Regions from separate parts of the Viridibacillus sp. NPDC096237 genome, predicted to be linked through region 2. Evidence: predicted binding sites of a transcription regulator. Region 2 holds the regulator's gene; the other holds the start of a gene.
The links. Region 2 encodes NrdR, which represses ribonucleotide reductase genes. Its sites were predicted from a motif close to AACACNATATATNGTGTT; they were not measured.
Positions count from the first base shown of each region.

Region 1: a site for NrdR is predicted at 2,124-2,141, ahead of ACQKMD_RS11595 (vitamin B12-dependent ribonucleotide reductase). Genes of this name have one in related genera too.

Region 1 covers NZ_JBNNTI010000018.1:24,300-27,733, forward strand. The annotation lists gene ACQKMD_RS11580 (AAA family ATPase) at 1-567, opposite strand, end outside; gene ACQKMD_RS11585 (rhodanese-like domain-containing protein) at 675-1,055, opposite strand; gene ACQKMD_RS11590 (lipoate--protein ligase family protein) at 1,160-1,993, shown strand; gene ACQKMD_RS11595 (vitamin B12-dependent ribonucleotide reductase) at 2,169-3,434, shown strand, end outside.
Region 2 covers NZ_JBNNTI010000007.1:5,366-8,799, forward strand. The annotation lists gene dnaI (primosomal protein DnaI) at 1-186, opposite strand, end outside; gene ACQKMD_RS06445 (replication initiation and membrane attachment family protein) at 173-1,600, opposite strand; gene nrdR (transcriptional regulator NrdR) at 1,624-2,091, opposite strand; gene ACQKMD_RS06455 (glyceraldehyde-3-phosphate dehydrogenase) at 2,336-3,358, opposite strand.

The DNA of each region.
Region 1 (3,434 bases), on a different contig from region 2:
AGGTTCTAAGAATACATCATCTCTTGTGATTTGCTTTCCTTCGCCATAGCTCCGCCGTTTTATACCAGCCTGAACATCAACTAAGTAGGTGACGGTTTCCATTAGCATTTGACGTAACTGTTCTTGAATAGCTTCGATAAAATCCATCATTTTCTCTGCACTTGTTGTGAAATAGAAAAACTCAGGCCATTCTGAATCGGAGCGGAATACAGGTATATTAGTAATAGCTACTTCATAATCAGGGAAGTAGATTAAAGAATTACTAAATGTCTTGATTGATTTCAACTTATTATCTAATTGATCTTCTGCGACAGAATTTAAGACAATACTAGGTAATGCAGCATATATATAACTCAAATTTTCGTAGCGGATTAATTCTTTGTCCATCATTTCAAGTAAATGATGATGAAATTGTGAATTATTCAGTTCGACAGTCACACCACGAAAATTGCATAGGTGTACTTCATTTAATTTTTTTGAGATGCGTTCAAAAACCTCTGATACATCTGCATAGTTAGGGATATCGGGTCGTAAATCTTCGTGAAAAGTATATAAGAATTTTGTCATTATATCCTCCTTTATAGACGTAGCTATAAGCATGTATAATTAAGAAAAAAGAGAGCCATTTCTGTTTAATATAGAAATGACTCTTTTTATTTGCAACGTAATCAACTTTATTTCACTTTGATTTTGCCTGTCCAATTTTTATATCCACCTTGTAATTGGTATACTTGATCATAGCCTTTTTTCTTTAATAACATAGCGGCACGTGCACTACGGCCTGCATTTTGGCAATACAAGTAAACAGGTTTGTCTGGGCGAATTTCTTTATGACGTTGACGAAGTTGTGAGGTTGGGACGTTACGAGCGCCTAGAATATGACCACTGTCAAACTCTTTAGGCTCACGCACATCTATTAATTGTGCTTTACGATAACCCTCAATAAATTCTTCTTGTGTTAAAGTTGTAACTGCTTTTTTGAAACGAAGAGCGTTCACTAAAGCGTATACAATTACCACAAATAAAACAATTGCTAATGTATATAACCAACTCAAATCGTCTTACCCCTTTCTATCTACAGTAATATTATAAAAGAACATCTAGCGATAGTCCAATGAGTTTGTTAAAATAGATAAGTTGATTATAAGGAGGAGACCAAATGAAAACAACATGGTATTTTATTAATTCAGGTCCGTGTAGCCCTGCATTCAATATGGCATTAGATGAAGCGCTCCTACATTGGCATAGTAAAGGTTTAATTCCACCAGTAATACGATTTTACGAATGGAATCCAGCAACACTTTCTATTGGTTATTTTCAACGTGCTGAAAAAGATATTGATTTTGAACAATTACATAAATTAAATTTAGGGTTTGTTCGTCGTCCGACTGGAGGGCGTGCAGTTTTACATGAGCATGAATTAACATATAGCATTATCGTTAATGAAGACTACCCAGATATGCCTAAAACGGTAACAGAAGCTTACCGAGTATTAAGTGAAGGCTTATTACTAGGCTTCAGAAACTTAGGGTTAGATGCATATTTTTCAATCCCTGATTCAGAAGAAAAACGAGCAGACTTGAAAACACCGAAGAGTGCAGTTTGTTTTGATGCACCAAGTTGGTATGAATTGGTAGTAGAAGGTAAAAAGGTAGCGGGTAGTGCGCAGACGCGTAAAGAAGGTGTCATTTTACAACATGGAGCAATCTTAATTGATCTCGATGATGAAAAATTGATCTCCCTTTTTAAATTCCCATCAGAAGCTTCAAAAGAACGCATGCGCAAACATTTACCACAAAAAGCGGTGGCTATTAATCAGCTAGCTCAAAAACCTGTCGATGTTGAAACGTGTATATCTGCTTTCCACAAAGGATTTGAGGACGGATTAGACATTGAACTTGTACCTTACACATTGACTGATGAACAATTGGATTTTGTTAATAATTTAGCTAAAACGCGCTATGAAAGTGATGAATGGAATTTTAGAAAATAGTAGTCTTTTTGACTTATTTTAGTTTGATGGAAATTGAAAAATCGCTTCCAATGTTGTTAAATCAACATTTTGCTCAGAATCACCCTATTTGCTTTTCTTATCAATATATAGTATCGTAATGTCTTGAATAAACACCATATGTAGTGTTTAATGCGCGATTTAAATAGGGAGGCGAATGATAATGGTACTTGCTTCACAGCATCATAATCAGACGATTAATGTACAACAACTAAACAATGATATTCAACAATTTCCACAAGTTCATGCCATCACAGAGGACATGCATATAACACATAAAGGTGTGTCTCGCTTAGTCATGATCGACCGTTATTCTTTTAAAGATACAGAAAAGAAAACGCTAAAAGCAGGAGATTTTGTTGTTTTAACGGTCAAAGCTGACCCTAAATTCCCAGCACGTGGTCTTGGTTATATCGTTTCAGTTAACTCAGAAAAGAAAACAGCAGAAGTGCTGATTGAAGCAGATTATAGAAGTGCTATTGATGATGATGCTGAACAACAAACAGGTATTGTCACACGTTCTTTAGACGTTATAGAAAAGCCTCTTGAAGTCTATTATGAGCAAATTGCAAAACGTAATGCAACTGGCCTAGCAGCCGTTGAAAAAACAGCAGAGAAACGCCAAGAATGGTATGAGAAATTTTACGAGCAATTAGTGAAGTTAAACTTTATTCCAGCGGGACGTGTTATTTACGGAGCAGGCGCAGGAACAGATGTTACTTACTTTAACTGTTACGTAATGCCATTTGTAGCAGATTCTCGTGAAGGCATTAGTGATCACCGTAAACAAGTAATGGAAATTATGAGTCGCGGTGGTGGTGTAGGAACAAATGGTTCTACATTACGTCCGCGAAATACGCTAGCTCGTGGTGTTAATGGTAAATCATCAGGATCAGTGTCATGGTTAGATGATATTGCAAAGCTAACTCATCTTGTTGAACAAGGTGGATCACGTCGTGGTGCACAAATGATTATGTTAGCTGATTGGCATCCGGACATTATTGAATTTATCATTTCAAAAATGCAAAATCCTCGTATTTTACGTTTTTTAATCGAAAATACAACGGATGAAACAATCCAACGTCTAGCACAAGAAAAACTGAAATTTAAACCCTTAACACAACAAGAAGAAGCGATGTATCAAGGTATCACTAACTATAAAACAATCCCAGGTGTCGGTGGTTTTAATGAAGCGATTATTCGCGACGCTGAAACGAAATTACGCGACGGTGGAACATACAGCGTGCATAACTCTGAATTCCTAACTGGTGCAAATATTTCTGTTACAATCACAAATGAATTCATGGAAGCTGTAGAAGCTGACGCTGAATTTGATTTACGATTCCCAGCGGTTGAATCATATAATGCAGAAGAAATGAAAGTTTATAACGATACATGGCATGAAGTCGGTGATGTTCGTGAA
Region 2 (3,434 bases):
TCCTGTGTATTCATATAATTTACCTAAACCACGGTCTACCATGTCTTTATTTACTTCTTGATCATTGTCAGCTAGAAATTGCTGGACACCTTTATTTTCAAGAATTTCCCGCTTCATTTGCTCGTACCGTTCTTGAAAAGTTTGTGAATCCATCACTTTTCTAAGTTGATTATTAATCGGTTCCATGTGAATCCACCTGCCCTTCTTCTATTCCTAGTTTTTCGAGAATTTTTCGTCGTTCCTCTTCAAAATCGGTATTGCTTTTAACTGCTTCTTTTGATGTTTCTTTTATAGTAACTTCTTTTTTCTGTTTCTTTTCTTTATTTTTATTAAACCAGTCAGGTACTTTTTCTTCTCGCCCACCACTATAGCGTTTTTTCGCCACTGGTTTTTGCTCAGCTGTTTTCCATTCCATATATTGCTTATGCTCTTTACGCGCTAAATCCATTGCTTCTTTCGCCGTTTTCACACCTTTTCGCATCCAATGCGATGCGATCTTTTCGACATAATTTTTCGTTAACTTCATATCTGTACGTAAAAGAACATACTGAAGTAAGGCATTTACAACACCTATAGGCATTTGATATTGGAGGACAAGGTTTTGGGCAAGCTGAATATCAGCAGGGATTGGTTCTTTTCCATCAGCAATATCACGTAAGACATCAATTGGAGCAGTTGTTTCTAGATAATGAATCAATAATTCTTCCTTCGACTGTACAACTTGCTCTTTTGTACTCTTTTTCTCTACTTCTTTAACTACTGATTGGAAAGCATGTTGCATAGCAGGTGGTTCTGTAGAAACAGTCAATTTATAATAATCAGCTGCTGATTTCTTTAGCCTTGACTCGGATAATATCATATGATCATCTAAAGCGAGCATAACAACTTTCTGCATATCTAATGGTGTTAAATTATATAAAAAAGCTAGCTTCGCAATCGTTGCATTCGCTTCAGCAGTAAGTGCTGAAGATGGTACAAGTTGTTCTGACAATCCAGCTCTAAGTAAAGAAAAATCAAAATCCTCATAGTTAAATGGTAGTTCTTTAGGCTTCTCTTTTTCCTCAACTGTTTGCTCATTCGCAAAGGATGGTAAATGATGCTGCACAGGACGATAAACATCTGTAAATGTTCGTGACACTTCCTGATAGCCATCATTTGATGGACCTTTTTGAACAAAACGTTGGCGCAATTGTCTATAGGCTTGTTCACCAATTTTGCTAAATAAAAACATTGATAATAATGGATCATTAAAAAAAGCTGATGCTTCTAAGGGGGGCAATACGTCGTACATAAACGAGCGTACACCCTCGGAATCCTTACGCCAAGTGCGCATTAAACCAATAGCTTCTAACGCTATGCGTGACTCGAAAATTTTAGCAATCGGCATGTCAAGCGAATTCATCAAATGGTAATGTGATATTTCGGCTTCAGTCGCACTTTCCCCCTCAGCCCAAAGCATGAAATATAAGCTAATGGGTTCAACACCTATTAACGGCTGATATAGCAGTGTAATAAGCTGGCGATCATAGCTCGATACAGGAAATGGCATTCGAATGGACAATCGATCAACGGGCTGTATTTCTTTATATAAATGCACCACGATCACCGTCCTCCATATCACATTTATTTGTCATCGGATTGTCTTTCTATTAATTCTTTTAATTCGTCAATAAAGACATTAATATCTTTAAATTGACGATATACAGAAGCAAATCTTACATAAGATACTTCGTCAATTTTTGCTAGGCGATCCATAATCATTTCACCGACGTCTTCTGTCTTCACTTCTGAATTACCAATTCTACGTAGATCTTGTTCTATAGCAAATACTAATTCCTCTAATTCATTAAGGGCTACCGGGCGTTTTTCACATGCTCGAATAAGGCCTCGCAAAACTTTTTCACGGCTAAATTCCTCCCGTGAACCATCTTTTTTCACAACAATTAATGGCATTTCTTCAACTTTTTCAAACGTAGTAAAACGATATGCACATGACTCACATTCTCGACGCCTACGGATTGCCTTATTGTCATCTACCGGTCTTGAGTCAATAACTTTTGTTCCATTAAACTGACATGCTGGACATTTCATATTTTTTCTCTCCTGATTGCAAAACATTTTAGTTTATCTATTATATCAAATAATGCCTTAAAAAATCGAAAAAATGCAGTGGAAATTCTCTGATGCATGATAAAGATACTGTTTTAGGACAATATAGGGTCGATAAAAACAGAAAAAACAGACATATGTTCATCATTTATATGCTATTTTGTCTAATCTTAAATCAAAAAACCCTTTCTAGTACATTACTAGAAAGGGCTCTATTATATTAAATTTAAGCGTTTACAGACGCCTTAAGTGCAGCTGCAACTTTTCTCGTTAAATCTACTACTCGAGTTGAATAACCCCATTCGTTATCGTACCAAGCAAGTACTTTTACTTTACGAGTACCGATTACCATTGTAGTTAAACCATCAATCGTAGCTGAAGCTGGGTTTGTATTGTAATCTACTGATACCAAAGGTTCCATTGTGAAATCTAAAATTCCTTTTAGTGAACCAGCAGATGCTGCTTTAAACGCTTCATTCACTTCTTCAACCGTGACATCTCTGTTTAAATCTACTACTAAGTCTACTAATGAGACGTTTGGAGTTGGAACGCGAAGTGCCATACCATGTAACTTACCTTCTAGTTCTGGTAATACTAGAGTTAGAGCTTTAGCAGCTCCTGTTGAAGTAGGAATAATTGAAGCAGCACACGCACGAGCACGACGTAAGTCTTTATGTGGATTATCAATATTTTTTTGATCATTTGTATATGAATGTACAGTTGTCATTAAGCCATTGTCAATTCCAAAAGTATCATTTAATACCTTAGCAACTGGCGCAAGACAGTTTGTAGTACAGCTTGCATTTGAAATTACATCATGTTTTGTAAGGTCTAATTTTTCGTCATTAACACCCATTACAATTGTTACATCTTCATTTTTCCCAGGTGCTGTTAAAATAACTTTTTTAGCTCCTGCTTCTAGATGCAATGCTGCTTTTTCACGAGCATTGAATTTACCTGTTGCTTCGATAACGATATCAACATTCATTTCTTTCCAAGGTAAGTTCAACGGATCACGTTCACTAATAAGTTCAACACGTTTGCCATTTATGATTAGGGCTTTTTCTTCAAATTGTACGTCCCCATCAAATTTCCCGTGATTTGTGTCATACTTAATCAAATGTGCTAACGTTTCAGCTGGGTAACTAGCATTAATTGCAACAATATTTAAATCATCTTGAAGTATCGCTTGACGGAACACCATGCGACCAATGCGGCCAAATCCGTTAATAGCAATAGAAACTGTCATGAATAATATCCTCCTGTAACTGCGTTATACTTATTTTATTAATTCGAAAATTAGTATAACACATTTTCAAGAAAGT